Regions from separate parts of the Nocardioides hungaricus genome, predicted to be linked through region 3. Evidence: riboswitches for the same ligand, from Rfam matches in the RefSeq annotation. Region 3 holds a riboswitch; each other region holds the start of a gene.
What was found. A riboswitch is a leader RNA that binds a small molecule or an ion and turns the genes downstream of it on or off. The one in region 3 is predicted to bind cobalamin.

Region 1 (6,133 bases), on a different contig from region 3:
CGATCGCCCCCGCGGAGCGGGACAGCTTGGCGACGTCGATCACGAGCACGACTGGCGTCCGGGTGAGTGTGGCGACGTGCGCGGTGGAGGCGAATCCGTCGGTGCCCAGTCGTCCGTCGTACAGGCCCATGACGCCCTCGATCACCGCGATGTCCGCGCCGGACGCACCGTGCAGCAACATCGGGACGAGCCGCTCCTCGCCCACGAGGTGCGGGTCGAGGTTGCGGCCGGGGCGGCCGGTCGCCAAGGCGTGGTAGCCGGGGTCGATGTAGTCCGGACCGACCTTGTGGCCGCTCACCTCGTGGCCGGCGATCCGCAGTGCCGCCATCAGGCCGGTGGCGATCGTGGTCTTCCCCTGTCCGGTCGACGGTGCTGCAACGACGAGCCGGGGCAGGGCTACCACTCGATGCCCCTCTGGCCCTTCTGGCCGACGTCCATCGGATGCTTGACCTTGCTCATCTCCGTGACTAGGTCGGCAGCCTCGACGAGTAGGGGATCGGCATTGCGGCCCGTGATGATCACGTGCTGGAAGCCCGGGCGGTTGGTCAGCGTCTCTACGACGTCCTGGACGTCCACCCAGCCCCACTTCATCGGGTAGGTGAACTCGTCGAGGATCAGCAGGTCGTGGCTCTCGTCGGCCAGGCGGCGCTTGATCTCCTGCCATCCCTGCAGAGCCGCGGTCTCGTGGTCTTCGGCGTCACCCTGCTTTCGGGTCCACGACCAGCCGGAACCCATCTTGTGCCACTCGACCGGGCCGCCCTCGCCCGTCTCCTCGTGCAGCCGGCCCAGTCGCTCCAGAACGGTCTGCTCGCCGATGCGCCATTTGGCCGACTTCACGAACTGGAAGACACCGATCTTCCAGCCCTGGTTCCACCCGCGGAGCGCGAGCCCGAAGGCGGCGGTGGACTTCCCCTTGCCGTCGCCGGTGTGCACCACCAGCAGTGGTCGGTTGCGACGCTGCTTCGTCGTCAGGCCGTCGTCGGGGACGACGGCGGGCTTGCCCTGGGGCATCAGGCCGCTCCCTTTTGCGTGCGGGATCGGACCGTGCCGGCCAGCGCCTCAGCACTGACCTCGGCCACGGGGAGGTGTTCGGCACGCAGCAGCTCGGCGAGTCGCAGTGCGAGGCCAAGACGCAGGGGGCCGCTCTCGCCGTCGATGACGACCGTCGTCACGCCGAGCCCGGCGACGTACTCCGCAGCCTGCTGTGACCGCGCGACAGCGTCTTTTCCGCCCGTCGCGCGACCGTCCGTGACCAGAACCAGGAGTGGTCGCAGTCGTGGATCGCGCATTCGCTCACGGGTCAGCACGCGAGCGGCTTCGAGCAGCCCTTCGGCCAGCGGCGTACGTCCCCCTGCCGGAACTTCGTCGAGCCGCGCTGCAGCGATGTCGACGGAGCGTGTGGGCGGCAGCGCGACCGTCGCCTCGGCGCCTCGGAAGGTGACCAGGCCGACCTTGTCACGGCGGCGGTAGGCGTCGAGCAGCAGCGAGAGGATCGCGGTCTTCACCTGGGACATCCGCTTACGCGCGGCCATAGAGCCGGAGGCGTCAACGCAGAAGAGCACAAGATTGGCCTCCCGACCCTCCCGCACGGCGACCCGGAGGTCCTCGTTGCGCAGCTCCACGCGTCCGGTCGTGCGGCCGCGCGAGGACTGCTTGCCAGCGGCCGCCAGCAGGGTCTCCACCAGGTGGAGCGAGCCGGTGGGCCCGTCCGGCAGCCGGGCGCCGACGCGGCGACCGGTGCTCGCGAGGGCTCGGCTGCGTCGTCCGGCCGCGCCCTCGCCGAGCCCCTGCACCTTCAGCAGTCGCGGTCGGTACGGCGCGGTGGCACGAACCGTCGAACCGGCCTCGGTGCCTGCGGGAGGCGTCATCGGCTGCTCGACGTCAGACTCGGCCGGAGTCTCCGCCAGAGTGTCGTCGGTCGGCGCCTGATCACTGTCGCCCTCACCGGCCTCGTCCCGCGGTCCGGCAGCCTGCGCCTGATCTGGTGTGTCGTCCTCGGGTGGGCTCTGCGGCTCATCGGGGGCCGGACCCTCCGGCGGCTCGGGCGGTAGCTCGTCGTCGCCCAGGACCTGGTCGAGTAGGTCATCGTCGAGACCGGGAGCATCGAAGGGGTTGCGGCGGCGCCGGTGCGGCAGCGCCAGCAGTGCGGCGCGTCGGATGTCGGCGCGGGTGACCTCATCGCGGCCCTCCCAGGCGGCGTGGGCGACCGCGGTGCGGGCGGTGACGATGTCGGCGCGAAGCCCGTCGACCTCGAACGTGGCACAGACTTCGGCGATCTTCATGAGCGCAGACTCGGTGAGCCGCACCTTGGCGAGACGCTCGCGGGCGGTCTCGACTCGCTCGGTTAGGGCGCGGTCGGCGTCGCGGTAGCGCGCGGTGAACGCGACCGGATCGGCGTCGTAGGCCATCCGCCGGCGCACGACCTCGGCGCGTAGCGCCGGCTCCCGGGGGGCGGCAACCTCGACGGTGAGCCCGAAGCGGTCGAGCAGCTGCGGGCGCAGTTCCCCCTCCTCGGGGTTCATCGTGCCGATCAGCACGAACCGGGCTGCGTGCTCGACCGATACGCCGTCGCGCTCGACGGTGACCTGACCCATTGCCGCGGCATCTAGGAGCAGGTCGACGAGGTGGTCGTGCAGCAGGTTGACCTCGTCGACGTAGAGGATGCCGCGGTGTGCTCTCGCGAGCAGTCCGGGCTCGTACTCCACCTTGCCGTGTGACAGCGCCCGCTCGAGGTGGAGGGAGCCGAGGACTCGGTCCTCGGTCGCGCCTACGGGTAGTTCGACGAGCCGCACCGGACGGACGATGGTCTCCGTCTCGGTGCCGAACGGGCCGTCGGGCGATGTGGCTGCCGGGTCGGCAGGGTCCACGGAGAACCTGTCGGCCGCGTACACATCGATGGGCGGCAGCACGGCGGCCAGCGCCCGCACCGTTGTCGACTTCGCGGTGCCCTTCTCGCCCCGCACGAGCACGCCACCGATCTCCGGCGAGATCGTCGTGAGGACGAGCGCGAGGCCCATGTCGTCCAGGGCGTCGGTCTCGCAACCGAGGACGGCTGAAAATGGGTAGTGCTGTGGCATGTGAGGCTCCCGCTCTGTTCGCCAGCAGTGACTGGTCGGGCGGGAGGCCGGTCTTCGGACTTGCCGAGTCCTCCGCTCAACTCGTGAGTGGAGGCTCGGTTCACCGCAGCGGGCCTGTGCCGGAATCTCACCGGCTTCCCAGATTCTCCCCGTCCGCCGTCCCCACCGTTTCCGATGGCTGGGCCGTTGGGGCACCTCTCGCCTTGCGGGGCTCACGATAGCGTCTGCTCGCGTGATCACTGTGGTGGGTATCGGCGCCGACGGCTGGGACGGTGTGCCGGAGGTTGGCCGGGCCTGGGTCGAGCGAGCCCGCGTGGTGCTCGGTGGGCGCCGGCACCTCGACCTCCTGCCCGACGTGCCGGGGCAGCGCCGCGAGCCCTGGCCCTCCCCGATGCGTGACCGGTTGCCGGCGCTGCTCGCGTCCCTGGCGGACGAGGCGGCGGGCGGGCATGTCGTCGCCCTGGCGTCCGGCGACCCGCTGGTGTCGGGGATCGCCACGACCTTCATGGACCTGCTCGGGCCTGACGAGGTGACTGTCGTCCCGGGGATCTCCTCAGTCGCCCTCGCACGGGCGGCGATGCGCTGGTCGGCGGAGAGCCATGCGGTCGTGAGCGTGGTGGGTCGCGACGTCGCGCTGGTGCGCCGCGAGCTCGCCCCTGGCCGTCGGATCCTGGTTCTCTCGTCCGATGAACACACGCCGAGGGATGTGGCGGCGCTGCTGGTCGCGGAGGGGTACGGCGACAGTGAGCTCACCGTCCTCGGCGACCTGGGCGGACGCGAGCAGAGCTCTTTCCTGTTCGACAAGGCCGTCATCCTCACCGGCAAGGAGTTCGACCTCCCTCGGCTCAACGTCGTCGCGATTGACTGCGTCGGCCCGAGCCTCGGCGGCTGGGTCGCCGGTCTGCCCGACGACGCCTTCGAGCACGACGGCCAGCTGACCAAGCGCGACCTGCGCGCCAGCGCTCTCGCCCGGCTCTCCCCGACCCCGGGCGAGCACCTGTGGGATGTCGGCGCCGGAGCCGGCTCGGTCGGGATCGAGTGGATGCGCGCCCACCCGTCCTGCACGACGACGGCGGTCGAGGCGGACGCCGACCGTGCTGCGCGGATCAGCCGCAACGCCACGAGTCTCGGTGTGCCGGGGCTCGAGGTCGTGCACGGACGGGCCCCCGGCGCGCTCGCCGGGCTCCGCCCGCCGGACGCCATCTTCATCGGCGGCGGCGCCACCCGCGACGGGGTGATCGACGCCTGCCTGACGGCGCTGCGACCGGCCGGCCGGCTGGTCGTGCACGGCGTGACGCTCGAGACCGAGATGCTGCTCGGTCGGCTCTACCGGGAGCACGGCGGTGAGCTGACCCGAGTCTCGGTCGAGACCAGTGCACCGGTCGGCGCCTTCACCGGGTGGACCCCGGCCCGTACCGTCACGCAGTGGGCACTGACGCGCTGACGCCGTACCTCTCCTCATGCAGGACGCTCGCCAACGGCGAGCGGTGCCGCCAGCCGTAGCGCTCCAGGTCAGGCACGTCCGGTAGCTCCGAGACGGCGCCGACGCAGAGCCACGCCACCGGCCGTACGCGCTCCGGCATGCCGACGAGGTCGCGCAGGAACTCCTCGCGGTAGAAACTGACCCACCCCACCCCGACGCCCTCGGCGGTCGCGGCGAGCCAGAGGTTCTGGATGGCGCAGACCACCGAGTAGAGCCCGGCGTCGGCGATGGCGTGTCGCCCGAGCACCCTCGGCCCGCCGCGGGTCGGGTCGTAGCCGACCACGATCCCGAGCCGCGACTCGCGGATCCCTTCGACCTTGATCCGCGAGAACGTCTCGGCGCGCTCACCGCTGAGCGTCGCCGCGAATGCGTCCCGCTCGAGCGCGACGTGGTCGGCGAAAGCGCTGAGCGCGTCCGGCGAGCGGACCAGCACGAAGTCCCACGGTTGGCTCATCCCGACACTCGGTGCACAGTGAGCCGCCGACAGCAGCCGCTCCAGCACCTCGGCGGCCAACGGCTCACCTGTGAATTCTCGGCGAGTGTCACGACGACGGTTGATGACGTCGTAGAGCTCCATCAGAGCCCCCGATCGCCGCGTCGCTTCGAGCTCCGGTCGCGGGCCGCGTCGTAGAGATAGGACTCGCCGCCCTCGCGGGCCAGCGCCCAGCCGACCAGGATCACGGCCGCCTGGCGCAGCCCTGCCGCCTCCACCACCTCCGAGATGGTCGCCACCGTGCCACGCAGCACCTGCTCCCCGGGCTGGCTGGCGCGGTAGACGACGGCCACCGGGCAGTCCTCGCCGTACTCCGGTTCGACCTCGGCCATCAGCGCCCGCACTCGCGTGATCGCCAGATGCAGCACGAGCGTCGAGCGGGTCGCAGCGAACGCCGCCAGCGACTCGGACTCCGGCATCGCGGTAGAGCGGGCCTGGATGCGGGTCAGCACCACCGACTGCGCCACCAGCGGCACCGTCAGCTCGCTCCCGACCAGCGCAGCAGCGGCAGCATAGGCGGGCACCCCGGGCGTCACCGACCAGGCAACCCCGGCAGCATCGAGCCGGCGGGTCTGCTCGTGCAGCGCGGAATAGAGAGACGGGTCGCCGGACGTCAATCGCACCACCGTCTGCCCCGCGCCAGCTGCGCCGACCATCCGCGCGACCATCGTGTCGAGGTCGAGGTCTTGGGTGTCGACGAGCTCTGCGCTCGGGCCGACGTGGGCGAGCACGTCGGGATCGAGGTAGGTGCCGGGATAGAGCACCAGGTCCGCCTGCGCCAGCAGGTGCGTCGCGCGCACGGTCAGCAGGTCGGCCGCGCCCGGTCCGGCGCCGACGAAGTGGACGGCAGCACTCACCGCACGTACCTCGGCGTCCACACGCCGGCGCGGCTCACCCGCGTGCTCTCGGCACCCACGATCAGCAGGCACTTCATGTCGATCGTCTCCGGGTCCAGGTCGGCCAGCGTCGTGACGGTCAGCGACTCCTCGTCGCGCCCGACGTCGCGCCCGACGATGACGACGGTCTCTGGCTTGCGGTGTTCCAGCAGGACACGGTGGGCGGTGGCTATCTGCTCGGTCC
Region 2 (6,133 bases), on a different contig from region 3:
GAAGACCCAGTTGGTGCCGGACGCGAGGCCGTTGAGCAGGCCCCGTGAGCGCAGGAAGTACACGTAGGCGAAGGCGCCGTAGAAGAACAGCCCCTCGATGACGGCCGCGAAGCAGATCAGGTTGAGCAGGAACGCCCGCCGGTCGTCGGCCGAGCGCAGCTCCTGGAGGTCGAAGACCGAGTCGATCCACGTGAAGCAGAAGTCGGCCTTGTGCTTGATCGACGCGATGTTGTCGACTGCCGCGAACGCCTCGTGCCGCTCCGCCTCGTCGGGGACGTAGGTGTCGAGCAGGGTCAGGTAGAACTGCACGTGCACCGCCTCCTCGAAGAGCTGGCGGGAGAGGTACAGGCGGCCCTCCGGGCTGTTGACGTGCTGGTAGAGGTTCAGCACCAGGTTGTTCGCGACGATCGTGTCGCCGGTCGCGAAGAACGCCACCAGCCGCGACACCAGGTGCCGCTCGGCGTCGGTGAGCCGCTGGAGGTCCTTGAGGTCGGAGTGCAGGTCGACCTCCTCGACGGTCCAGGTGTTCTTGATGGCGTCGCGGTAGCGGTCGTAGAAGTGCGGGTAGCGCATCGGCCGCAGGGTCAGGTTCATGCCGGGGTCGAGCAGCATCCGGGTGTTCGCGTCGGTGGTCATTCGCAGGCCTCGCAGGTCTCGGGGTTCTCGAGCGAGCAGGCCAGCGCCTCGGCGTCGCTCACGGCGGCGGCGACGGAGACCGTCGCCTGCTGGATGCGCGTCGCGGGCCGCGAGCGCAGGTAGTACGTGGTCTTCAGCCCGGCCTTCCAGGCGTGCAGGTACATCGACGAGAGCTTGCCGATGGACGGGCCGGCGATGAAGAGGTTCAGCGACTGGCTCTGATCGACGTACGGCGCCCGCGCGGCCGCCATGTCGATCAGCGCGCGCTGGGGCAGCTCCCAGGCGGTGCGGAACAGCGTCCGGACCTCCTCGGGCAGCGCCGTCACGCCCTGGACGGACCCCTCGGCCCGCTTGATCTCCTCGCGGATCTCCGCCGTCCAGAGGCCGCGCGCCTTGAGCTCGCGCACCAGCGCGCCGTTGACCTGGAGGAACTCGCCGGAGAGGGTCTCGCGCTTGAACAGGTTCGACACCTGCGGCTCGATGCACTCATAGCAGCCCGCGATCGACGCGATCGTCGCGGTCGGGGCGATCGCGACGAGCAGCGAGTTGCGCAGCCCGTGCTCGGCGATCCGCTCGCGCAGCGCGGCCCAGCGCCCGGCCTGCGCGGGCGTGACGCCCCACAGGTCCGGCTGGAGGTCGCCGCGCGCGGCCCGCGTGGCGTCGTACGCCGGGTGCGGCCCGTGCTCCCGCGCCAGGTCGCAGGACACCTCGAGCGCGGTCAGGTAGATCTCCTCCTGGATCCGCGTCGACAGCTCCCGCGCCTCGGCGGAGTCGAAGGGCAGCCGCAGCGCGAAGAGCACGTCCTGCAGGCCCATCAGCCCCAGCCCGATCGGCCGCCACCGCGGGTTGGACGCCGCGGCCTCGGTGCTCGGGTAGTAGTTGATGTCGATGACCCGGTCGAGCAGCGGCACCGCCGTACGCACGGTCTCGCGGAGCTTGTCCCAGTCGACCTCGGCCCCGCGCAGGTGCTGGGCCAGGTTCACCGAGCCGAGGTTGCAGACGGCCGTCTCGCTGTCGGAGGAGACCTCGACGATCTCGGTGCACAGGTTGGAGAGGTGTACGACCGGGGAGCCCGGACCGCCGGTCTGGTTGCAGGTGCGGTTGGCGGCGTCCTTGAAGGTCATCCAGCCGTTCCCGGTCTGCGCGAGCGTACGCATCATCTTGCCGTAGAGCTCGCGCGCCTGGACCTGCCGGACGTAGCGGCCCTCCTCCTCGGCGCGGCGGTACGCCGCGTCGAACGCCTCCCCCCACAGGTCGGGCAGCTCGGGGGCCTGGTCGGGGTCGATGAGCGACCAGTCGGCGTCCGCCTCGACCCGCCGCATGAACTCGTCGGGGATCCAGTTGGCGAGGTTGAGGTTGTGCGCGCGCCGGGCGTCCTCGCCGGTGTTGTCGCGCAGCTCGAGGAACTCCTCGACGTCCGGGTGCCACGGCTCGAGGTAGACACACGCCGCGCCCTTGCGCCGGCCGCCCTGGTTGACCGCGGCGACCGACGAGTCCAGGGTGCGCAGGAACGGCACGATGCCGTTGGACTGGCCGTTCGTGCCGCGGATCAGCGCCCCGCGCGAGCGCACCCGGGAGAAGGCGAGGCCGATGCCGCCGGCGAACTTGGACAGTTTCGCCACCTGGGCGTAGCGCGAGTAGATCGAGTCGAGGTCGTCGCGCGGGCTGTCGACGAGGTAGCACGACGACATCTGGGTGTGCCGGGTGCCGGAGTTGAACAGCGTCGGGCTGCTCGGCAGGTACGCCAGCGAGGACATCAGCCGGTAGAAGCGGATCGCCTCACCCGGGCTCTGGGCCAGGCCGCAGGCGACCCGGAGCAGGAAGTACTGCGGCGTCTCGACGACCAGCCGGGTCGTCGGGTGGCGCAGCAGGTAGCGGTCGTAGACCGTGCGCAGCCCGAAGTACTCGAACCGGTGGTCGGCCCCCTCCGACAGGGCGGTGTCGACGGCGAAGTCGAGCTTGCGGGCGTTGTCCTTGACGAACGCCGCCGTCTCGTCACCGATCAGGCCCTCGGCGTGCCCGAGGGCGACCGCCTGGCTGAACGACGCGACACCCTGGTTGCGGACCTCCTTCTCGACGTATCCGGCGAGCAATCGCGCGGCGAGCCGGGAGTACTGCGGCTCCTCGCCGATCATCTCGGCGGCCGTCTGGATCGACAGCCGGTCCAGCTCGGTCGTGGTGGCGCCGTCGTACAGGCCGCTGATCGTGCGGGTGGCGACGCGCATCGGGTCCACGTCGGCCAGGTCGCCGCTGACGCGGTCCACGGCGCGCACGATCTTGTTGACGTCGACGGGCTCGGTGTCGCCGTTGCGCTTGCGCACCTGCATCGGGGTGCGCCGTCCCTCGGTGGTCGGGACTTCGGTGGTCGAGCTGGTCGAGACTGTGACCGTCACTTCTCTCTCCTCGCGAGATCGGTCCGGGAGGATCCGGGTCGCGGGGGAGGGGACGGGTGCACGCCGGTCGGCGTCAGCCGTCGGCCGTCCCACGAGGCCTCGGACCACCGCACCCGGCGGGTGCGGTGCGCTGGCAGGTCTTCGGACTCGTGGGCGCGTCGAGTTGCCTCTCGACCCCTACTGACCGTCGCTTCCCGGGCTCCGTCCCGATCTCTCGGGGGGTGTCCCAGTGCTCAATGACGGCGGTCGTTCCCACTCACCGCTGCGGGGCAGTCCCGGAGTCGCACCGGGTTCCCTCTTGCCTCGACGTCCCTGGCGGGGACGCCGAACCAGCTGCGTCGAACACCATATGTAGGGCCGCAGACAATTCGTGGGACCACATCTTGTGTCGGCGTGTCGTGCCGCCCGGCCACGCGGCCACCCGGTGGCTACTTTCCGAATCGCTGGTAGGCGTTCTGCTTGGTCGTGCCCAGCGCGGCACCGATCACTGTCCATGAATCGCCGGCCTCGCGCGCCGCGGCGACCGCATCGCGGAGCTCGGACTCGGCGGCGGCGATGGCGTGCTTGGCGGCGACGATGCGTCGGAAGTGAGTGGCGTCGCGGGCCTCGGCGGTTGCGGGGTCGAGCTGGCCGAGGCCGATGTCATCGGCGCTCTGCGTCTTGGCGGTCATCTGCATCACCTGGGCTGGTATCGGTCAAGGAGCGGGCGGCGATCCCCATGCTCACCGGAGGAAGTAGGAGAACTTCGGGCGGAGCGTGTCGGCGTGGATGATCCGGGCCGGGTGGTTCACGGGGGACGGCGACGAGTTCGAGCAATGTCCCGGTCGCGCTGGGGCCGATGATGAGGAGTCGGTCCTCGCCGTCCTACTCGTACTCGATGTAGCGGAGAGCGTGGGCCCACGCGTGCCGGATGTCGTGGTCGGCGACTCCGTGCTTGCGGGCGGACCGCGCGACCTCCGTACCGTAAATCTATCGTTTACGTCGATAGTGCGTCAACCGTGAGTTGACGCGAAGCCGCAGTCGTGGCGCGGCGGTCAGGGTGCGACGTCGACCAGCACCTGCCGCGGCTCGTGGTCGCGCCTTCGGCTCCGGGTGGCGAGCAGCCCGACCCCGGCGCCGAGGAGGACGCCGGGGGCGAGCCAGCGCCAGCCGGCGAGGGAGTACCAGGCGGTCTCGGTGACGACCCGCTCGGTCGCCACGGGGTCGGGTGCGGGGGCGGCCGGGGCCGCCGCGGGCGCGGCGATGGACGAGGAGCCGGCGAGCACCCCCTGCACCAGCCGCTGGAGGGCCCTGCCCTCGGTCGGCCGGGTCCAGACGACGTCGCCGGCGTTCCCCGTCGCCTCGATGCCGTAGGTGGCGACGACCGGGCCGCCCGCGGCGTCGAGGTAGAGCTGCTGGGCCTGCCAGGGGGTCACGTCGCGGATCATCCAGATCAGGTTCACCGAGCGCGGCCCCAGGCCCGAGGGCCGCGTGGAGAGCCGCTCGCCGTCGGCGAGGATCCGGTTGAGGTCGCGGTACGCGGCGTCGGAGTAGTAGAGGCCAGCCGCCCGCTCCGTCGTGGGGTCGGCGATCAGCACGCTCGTGGGGCCGCCGGCGTCGGCGGGCGGTGCGAGGACGAGGGTGGCGCTCACGGCGAGCGCGAGGAGTACCAGAAGACGGCGCATGTCCCGTCTACACCGCCGCGAGCGTGCAGGTTCCCTCACTCCAGTGAGGCGATGATCGCCACCGCGCGATCGAGTCCGAAGGAGCCCTCGAGCCGCAGCGTCACGCCGTTCCACTGCACCACGAGGGTCTGCCCGGTCAGCCGCGGCGCCTCGGTCATGGGTGCGCCGCCCTCCGGGACGACGACGACCTCGTGCGGCACCGGGAACCACAGCGCGTCCCGGCCGGCGACGTCCACCCGCTCCACGACCGGCGAGGACTTCCAGAAGTAGGGGTCGAGGTCGGCCGCGAACTGGTCGAGCCGGACCGTCCTCCCGGCCACCGTCCAGCTCATCGACACCAGCGTGCCGTCGTCGCCGACGCTGACCCCGTCGGGCGGGCCGAGCTCGGCCGGCACCAGCGGGTCGAAGGCGGCGCCGTCGAGCGACGCCGCCGGCTCGGACGCTACGACGGGCGTCCCGCTCGGCACGGAGTCGTCGTCGCGCACCATCACGCCGCCGAAGTCCAGCCAGCCGGCCACCTTCGCGCCGACCGGTGAGACCGTGAGCCCGAGCAGCGCCGCCGCGATCGCCGCGACCACGGCCCAGCGGAGCCGGTGAGAGCGCCGCGCCACCGCGACCCGCGCGACCACGGCGTCCGCGAGCCCCGGATCCGGCGTGGGCACCCGGAGGTCGCGGGCGAGCTCGCGCAACAGGAGGTCGACGTCGTCAGACATGGTCCGCCTCCCGTCCGGGCTCGACGAGCTGGTCCCGCAGCCGGGCCAGCCCGCGGTGCAGCCGCGACTTGACGGTGCCGCGCGGCAGCCCGAGGGCGGTCGCGGTCTCGGCCTCGTCCAGCTCGAGCAGGTAGCGGCAGGTCACCACGGCCCGCAGCCGGTCCGGCAGCCCCGACACCGCCGCCAGGAGCCGCCGCTTCTGCTCGCGGTGGGCGATGGCCTCGCCCGGGTCGAGCAGCTCCTCGGGCAGGAAGGCCGCCCGCTCGCGCGTCCCACGGCGTACGGCGGAGCGGTGGTGGTTGCGGGTCTCGTTGGCCACGATCCGCAGCAGCCACGGGCGGAACGCGGCGCCCTCGCGGTAGCGGCCCAGCGACCGGTATGCCTTCACGAACGCCTCCTGGGCCACGTCCTCGGCGTCGGCGCCGGCCCCGAGCAGGGCGGCGGTCCGCACGGCCATCGGGGCATGACGGGTCACCAGCTCGGCGTACGCGTCGAGGTCACCCGACCGCACCCGAGCCACCAGGGTGGCGTCGTCGGTGATGGGCGCTGCTCCCGTCCTCCTCGGTCCAGCTCCGTCCGGCACCCGTTCTACACCGCCGGGCGGCTGTCGGTTCCGTGCGCGAGAATCGGGCCGTGCCCAGCATCGACGCCTTCCTCGACCTGGTCGCGCAGCTGCCGGGTGTGGAGCGGGCCGACCGGGCGCGCTGGTCGCAGTTCGACGTGGTCG
Region 3 (6,133 bases):
CCAGCACCCGGCCGCCGGACCAGCCCCCGAACACGATCCAGAACCCCAGCCGCATCACCACGATGAACCCGCCCAGCCACAGGTAGAGCCGGAAGGACCGGCCCCACGACTGCTCCGAGCGTCGCAGCGACACGACGGTCGCCGCGACGCCGACCAGCATCAGCAGCACGAACGGGTTGGTGGTGAAGGTCGCCGCGGCGCACAGGCCCAGCGCCCAGACCCACCAGGCGACCGGGTGCAGATCGCGTGGAAGCCGGGCCATGCTCAGGCCGCCCCCGACCGGCGCCGCCGGACCACGGCGACAGCGCCCGCGGCGCCGAAGAGCACCACGACCACGGCCGGCGCGATCCAGGTGGGCAGGCCGTCCTCGGGTTCGGCCGGGTCGGAGGACGCGGGTACGGCGGACGCCTCGGTCTCGCTCGGCGACGGCGACCCGGCCGCGGTCGGCTCCGCGGAGGCCGATCGCGACCTCTTCGCCGGCGGCGTCGCCGACCCGGACTCGCTCGCGGACGGCGCGGCCGAGCTGCTCGGCGCCTGCTGGCTCGGCGCCTTCGTGGGCTGCGCGGTCGGCTGCCGCGTGGGATGCGCCGAGGAGGGCTGCTGCGTCTGGGTCGGCGACTGGGTCGACGACTGGGTCGGCGTCGGGTCCGGGTGCGGTGCCGGGCTCGCGCCAGGGGGCGAGGAGTCGGACGAGCCGACCCAGGAGAAGCCGACGTAGCCGCCCTCGGGGACCGACAGGCCGCCGGCGCTCGTGGTCGCGTAGGTCCACGAGCCGGACTTCCCGTCCGACCAGTAGAGCGCCCAGTACGCGTCGGCGGGCGGGGTGTTCACGCAGGGGCTGTCCGCGGGCTTGCCGGAGACCCGGCACACGAAGCCGGGCTGGCGCTGCACGTAGTCCAGCGGGAACCCGGCGGCCGGGAACAGCGCGCTGGCCCGGTCGCCGCCCCCGTCCGGCACGCACCCGGACTGCACGCCCCCGCCGAGCTCGCCGAAGTCGACGACGACGGTGACCCCGGCGGCGGTCGGGCAGGCGGCCGCGCTCGCGGGCGCGACCGGCGCGGCGGCGTACGCCGTCGCGGCCAGGCCGGCCGCGACGGCGACGCGTGCGATCTGACGGATCACGAACGGAGCACGTCAGCGGGTGACGGTGAAGGAGGTCTTCGCCTTGCGGTCGGGAAACGCGCCCACGACCCGCACCTTCGCCCGGCCCGGCCGGTTCGGCACCGTGACCGTGGTCTTGAAGACTCCCTTGCGGTTGGCCTGACCGCCCGCGCCGGCGCCCGACACGCTGCCCTTGCGGCTCGGCCACCTGACCTTGATGCTGGCCGTCTCGCCGGGGGCGAGGCCGGTGACCTTGACGGTCTGCCTCGTGCCGGCCGCGACCCTCTTCGTGAGCGAGACGGCGAGCCTCTTCGCGCCGAGTGCGTTGATCCTCACGGTGTCGAAGACGCCCGATGCGTTGGCGACCTCGACCCTGCTGGTCGCGGTCCTCGCCGGGATCCTGATCCGCGGGCTCGCCGCACCGGTGGCGTCGGCGTAGGCCAGCACGGACTGCTCCCCGAGCATCGCGCAGACCGCCTCTCCCGGGGCGGCGTCGACGACGCCGACCGGCTTCCTGCCACCGGCCCTGACGTACTCGGCCGTGAACATCGCCCTCGGGTCGCCGTCCTGCGCGGCGAGCAGGCCCGGGAGCGCCTGGGCGGTGGCCCGGACGGTCTGGTCGAGGAGCCCGCCGGTGAGGGCCGTGCCCGACCCGGCCTCCTGGGCGGTGCCGTCGTAGAAGACGGCTCCGACCGCGGTCTGGTCGTAGTAGACGCAGTTCGCGACGTTGGCGGCCTGCCGCGCGCGCAGCCAGGCCGCGGCCTCGGCGGCGGCCCGGTCCTGGCCGGAGATCAGGAGGGCGTACGCCGCGAGGCCGGTGCTGTTGGCGTTCCCGGTCGGGATCGCCTGGTCCGAGCCGAACGAGCCGTCGGCGTTCTGCTCGCCCGCCAGCCAGGCGACGGCGGCGGCGACCGCGGCGGCGACATCGGTGTCGTCGAGCTGGGACTGGAGCGACTGGATCGCGAGCGCGGTCGCGTCCACGCTCGGCTGGCCGTTGCCGCCGTCGCACGTCTGGTCGGCGGCGTCGACGGCCGCGAACGAGCCGCGGAAGAAGCCGGCCGCGCACTGCTGGTCCAGCAGGAAGCCGGTCACCGAGTCCGTCAGGCCGCTCCCGGCGGCCTCGAGCGCCTGGACTGCGTAGACCTGCCCGAACGGGCTCGCGTAGTCGCCGTACTGGCTCTGGTCCTGGGTCCGGCCGGCCGTCGCGCCGGTCGTCAGGACCCGCCCCTCGAGCCGTTCGATCAGGTCCACGCCGCCGAAGTCGGTCGGGTCGTCGCCGGCCGCCCGAGCGAGCACCGCCGCCTTGGCCGTCGAGCCGGCGTACTCCTCGCCGCCGGTGCCGATGTAGCCGCCGACATTCGCGGCCACGGCGTCGCTGATGGTCTCGACGACCGAGGCGGGCGCGCCGGCCGCGTCGAGGCCGAGAGCGACATCGATGGTGCCGCCGATGTCGTCGTAGTCGTACTCCTGGTTGCGCACCAGGCCGCCCTGGAGCTGGGCGCCGAGCCAGTAGCCGGCCGCGGTGGCCGGTCCGGAGTCGGTCGCGGCCGTGGCCGGCGCGGACGTGGCGACGAGCGCCGGGAGGACGAGGGCGGGCGCGGCCAGCAGTGCCGCGACCCCTCGGACGATGGGACGCATGGTGTTCCTTCCCGCGGCTGCAGATCCCTCGACAGCGCGTATTCGGGACGCTTCGCAGCAGGTACTCCGGCTCGCTCGCTCCCCGTCGAGACGGGAGGCGGGCCTACGGTTGCGGGTCAGCGCCGGCTTCGGACCGGCTTCCCCCACTGCGGGCGCGATGTTGATTGGTGGCCGCAGCATATCCCCCCATCCCCCTCGCCGACTCGGCGCGTCTTGCCCACCCAGGGACGCCGACTCGGCGCGTCTTGCCCGCGCAACGGTGTCGAGTCGGCGCGTCTTGCCCACACGCCGGGCAACTTGCGCCGAGTCGCACCCACACGCCGGGCAACTTGCGCCGAGTCGCACCCCTACGGCGGGCAACTTGCGCCGAGTCGCGCTACTGCAGCTTCTCCAGGATCAGCTCGCGGACCCGGCCGGCGTCGGCCTGGCCCTGCATCTGCTTCATCACCGCGCCGATGAGGGCGCCGGCGGCGGCCACCTTGCCGTCGCGGATCTTCGCGGCAACGTCGGGGTTCGCGGCGATCGCGGCGTCGACGGCCGTCGAGAGCGCGCCCTCGTCGGAGACGATCGCGAGCCCGCGGGCGGCGACGATCTCGTCCGGGGTGCCCTCGCCGGCGAAGAGCCCGTCGAAGACCTGGCGGGCCAGCTTGTCGTTGAGGGTGTCCTCGTCGACCAGCGCCTGCACTCGCGCGACGTCGGCCGGGGTGACCGCGAGTGCGGTGACCTCGACGCCCTGCTCGTTGCCCCGACGGGCGAGCTCGCCGAGCCACCACTTCCGCGCCGCCTGCGGCGTGGTGCCGGCGGCGATGGTCTGCTCGATGGAGTCGAGCGCACCCACACCGACGGTGTCGCGCATCTCCAGGTCGGAGAAGCCCCAGTCCGCCTGCAGCCGCGCCCGGCGGGCGGTCGGGTTCTCGGGCAGCGTGCCGCGCAGCTCCTCGACCCACTCCCGCGACGGCGCGACCGGCACCAGGTCGGGCTCGGGGAAGTAGCGGTAGTCCTCGGCGTCGGACTTCTCCCGGCCGCTGGTCGTGACGCCGGTGTCCTCGTGCCAGTGCCGGGTCTCCTGGAGGATCCTCCCCCCCGCATCCAGTACGCCGGCATGGCGGGACATCTCGTAGCGGACCGCGCGCTCGACCGACCGCAGCGAGTTGACGTTCTTGGTCTCCGTGCGGGTCCCGAGGATGCCGGAGCCCCGGGGCGACAGCGAGAGGTTCACGTCGGCGCGGATCGAGCCCTGGTCCATGCGCGCGTCGGAGACGCCGAGCGCGACGATCAGGTCGCGCAGCTGGGCGACGTAGGCCCGCGCCACCTCGGGCGCCCTCGCGCCCGCCCCGAGGATCGGCCTGGTGACGATCTCGATCAGCGGGATGCCGGCGCGGTTGTAGTCGACCAGCGAGTGGTCGGCACCGTGGATGCGGCCGGTGGCGCCACCGACGTGCAGCGACTTGCCGGTGTCCTCCTCCATGTGCGCGCGCTCGATCTCGACGCGGAAGGTCTCACCGTCCACCTCCACGTCCATCCACCCGTCGAAGCAGATCGGCTCGTCGTACTGCGAGGTCTGGAAGTTCTTCGGCATGTCCGGGTAGAAGTAGTTCTTCCGCGCGAACCGGCACCACTGCGCGATGTCACAGTTCAGCGCCAGCCCGATCCGGATCGCCGACTCCACGGCCATGCGGTTCACCACCGGCATCGCGCCTGGCAGGCCCAGGCAGGTCGGGCACACCTGGGTGTTCGGCTCGGCGCCGAACCCGGTCGGGCAGCCGCAGAACATCTTCGACGCGGTGTTCAGCTCGACGTGGACCTCCAGGCCCATCGCCGGGTCGTACGACGCCAGCACGTCGTCGAAGGCCACCAGGGTGTCGCTCATGCGAGATTCTCCTCGGGAGGGACGAGCGGGCCGCCCCACTGGTCGTGCAGCAGCGCCTCGAGCGCGGCGCCCACGCGGTAGCAGCGGTCGTCGGCCAGCGCCGGCGCCAGGATCTGGAAGCCGGCCGGCAGGCCGTCCTCGTCGGCGAGGCCGCTCGGCACCGAGATCCCGGGTACGCCGGCCAGGTTGGCCGGGATCGTCGCGAGGTCGTTGAGGTACATCGCGAGTGGGTCGTCGAGCTTCTCCCCCAGCCTGAACGCCGTGGTCGGCGCGGTCGGCGAGACCAGCACGTCCGCCTGCTCGAACGCCGCGTCGAAGTCGCGCGAGATCAGCGTGCGCACCTTCTGCGCCTGCCCGTAGTAGGCGTCGTAGTAGCCGCTGGAGAGCGCGTAGGTGCCCAGGATGATGCGGCGCTTCACCTCGTCGCCGAAGCCCGCGTCGCGGGTCGCGCGCATCACCTCCTCGGCGCTGGCGCCGTCGGCGGGCCAGACCCGCAGGCCGTAGCGCATCGCGTCGAACTTCGCGAGGTTGCTCGACGCCTCCGCCGGCAGGATCAGGTAGTACGTCGCCAGCGCGTGCACGAACGTCGGGCAGGAGACCTCGACCACCTCGGCGCCGGCCTTGACCAGCAGGTCGACCGACTCCCGGAAGCGGGCCATCACGCCCGGCTGCCAGCCGCTCTGCCCATCCTCATGGCCGGCGAGCTCGGTGACGACGCCGACGCGCAGCCCGGACAGGTCGCCGCCCGCGCCGAGGCGCGCCGCCTCGACCAACGGCGGCAGCGGCTGGTCGATGCTGGTGGAGTCGAGCGGGTCGTGCCCGCCGATCACCTCGTGCAGCAGCGCGGAGTCGAGCACGGTCCGGGTCACCGGTCCGGCCTGGTCGAGGGAGTTGGCGAGCGCGACCAGGCCGTAGCGCGACACCCCGCCGTACGTCGGCTTCACGCCGACCGTGCCGGTCACGGCGCCCGGCTGGCGGATCGAGCCGCCGGTGTCGGTGCCGATCGCGAGCGGGGCCTCGAAGGCGGCCACGGCCGCGGCCGAGCCGCCGCCCGAGCCGCCCGGGATCCGGTCGAGGTCCCACGGGTTGTGCGTGGCGCCGTACGCCGAGTGCTCGGTCGAGCTGCCCATCGCGAACTCGTCCATGTTGGTCTTGCCGAGGATCGGCAGGCCGGCCTCGCGGAGCCGGCGCACCACGGTGGCGTCGTACGGCGGGATCCAGCCCTCGAGGATCCTCGACCCGCACGTCGTCGGCAGGCCCTCGGTGGCGAGCACGTCCTTCACCGCGATCGGCACGCCGTCCAGCACGGACAGCGGGGTGCCCGCGGCCCGGCGCGCGTCGGACTCCGCCGCCTGCGCGAGTGCGCCCTCCGCGTCGACGTGCAGGAAGGCGTGCACCTGACCGTCGACCATCTCGATCCTGCGCAGGGCGGCCCGGGTCAGCTCGACCGACGTCGTCTCGCCGGCCACGAGGGCGTCGGCCATCTCGGCCGCGGTCGTCCGCGTCCAGTCCGTCATCACTGCT

Region 1: another riboswitch for cobalamin. It lies ahead of ACYVKX_RS11615 (VWA domain-containing protein); the one in region 3 lies ahead of ACYVKX_RS22710 (prenyltransferase/squalene oxidase repeat-containing protein).
Region 2: another riboswitch for cobalamin. It lies ahead of ACYVKX_RS10760 (ribonucleoside-diphosphate reductase subunit alpha); the one in region 3 lies ahead of ACYVKX_RS22710 (prenyltransferase/squalene oxidase repeat-containing protein).

What each region holds. Positions count from the first base shown of each region.
Region 1 covers NZ_BAAGRO010000026.1:116,104-122,236, reverse strand. Annotated here, with positions in the region: gene ACYVKX_RS11625 (cobyrinate a,c-diamide synthase) at 1-403, opposite strand, end outside; gene cobO (cob(I)yrinic acid a,c-diamide adenosyltransferase) at 397-1,011, opposite strand; gene ACYVKX_RS11615 (VWA domain-containing protein) at 1,011-3,077, opposite strand; cobalamin riboswitch at 3,107-3,253, opposite strand; gene cbiE (precorrin-6y C5,15-methyltransferase (decarboxylating) subunit CbiE) at 3,310-4,521, shown strand; gene bluB (5,6-dimethylbenzimidazole synthase) at 4,496-5,137, opposite strand; gene cobM (precorrin-4 C(11)-methyltransferase) at 5,137-5,910, opposite strand; gene cobJ (precorrin-3B C(17)-methyltransferase) at 5,907-6,133, opposite strand, start outside.
Region 2 covers NZ_BAAGRO010000023.1:3,888-10,020, reverse strand. Annotated here, with positions in the region: gene ACYVKX_RS10765 (ribonucleotide-diphosphate reductase subunit beta) at 1-636, opposite strand, end outside; gene ACYVKX_RS10760 (ribonucleoside-diphosphate reductase subunit alpha) at 633-3,029, opposite strand; cobalamin riboswitch at 3,145-3,379, opposite strand; gene ACYVKX_RS10755 (hypothetical protein) at 3,458-3,700, opposite strand; gene ACYVKX_RS10750 (hypothetical protein) at 4,064-4,693, opposite strand; gene ACYVKX_RS10745 (hypothetical protein) at 4,729-5,406, opposite strand; gene ACYVKX_RS10740 (RNA polymerase sigma factor) at 5,399-5,926, opposite strand; gene ACYVKX_RS10735 (MmcQ/YjbR family DNA-binding protein) at 6,022-6,133, shown strand, end outside.
Region 3 covers NZ_BAAGRO010000066.1:105,496-111,628, forward strand. Annotated here, with positions in the region: gene ACYVKX_RS22700 (energy-coupling factor transporter transmembrane component T) at 1-262, opposite strand, end outside; gene ACYVKX_RS22705 (hypothetical protein) at 265-1,122, opposite strand; gene ACYVKX_RS22710 (prenyltransferase/squalene oxidase repeat-containing protein) at 1,135-2,739, opposite strand; cobalamin riboswitch at 2,779-2,905, opposite strand; gene gatB (Asp-tRNA(Asn)/Glu-tRNA(Gln) amidotransferase subunit GatB) at 3,116-4,609, opposite strand; gene gatA (Asp-tRNA(Asn)/Glu-tRNA(Gln) amidotransferase subunit GatA) at 4,606-6,126, opposite strand; gene gatC (Asp-tRNA(Asn)/Glu-tRNA(Gln) amidotransferase subunit GatC) at 6,126-6,133, opposite strand, start outside.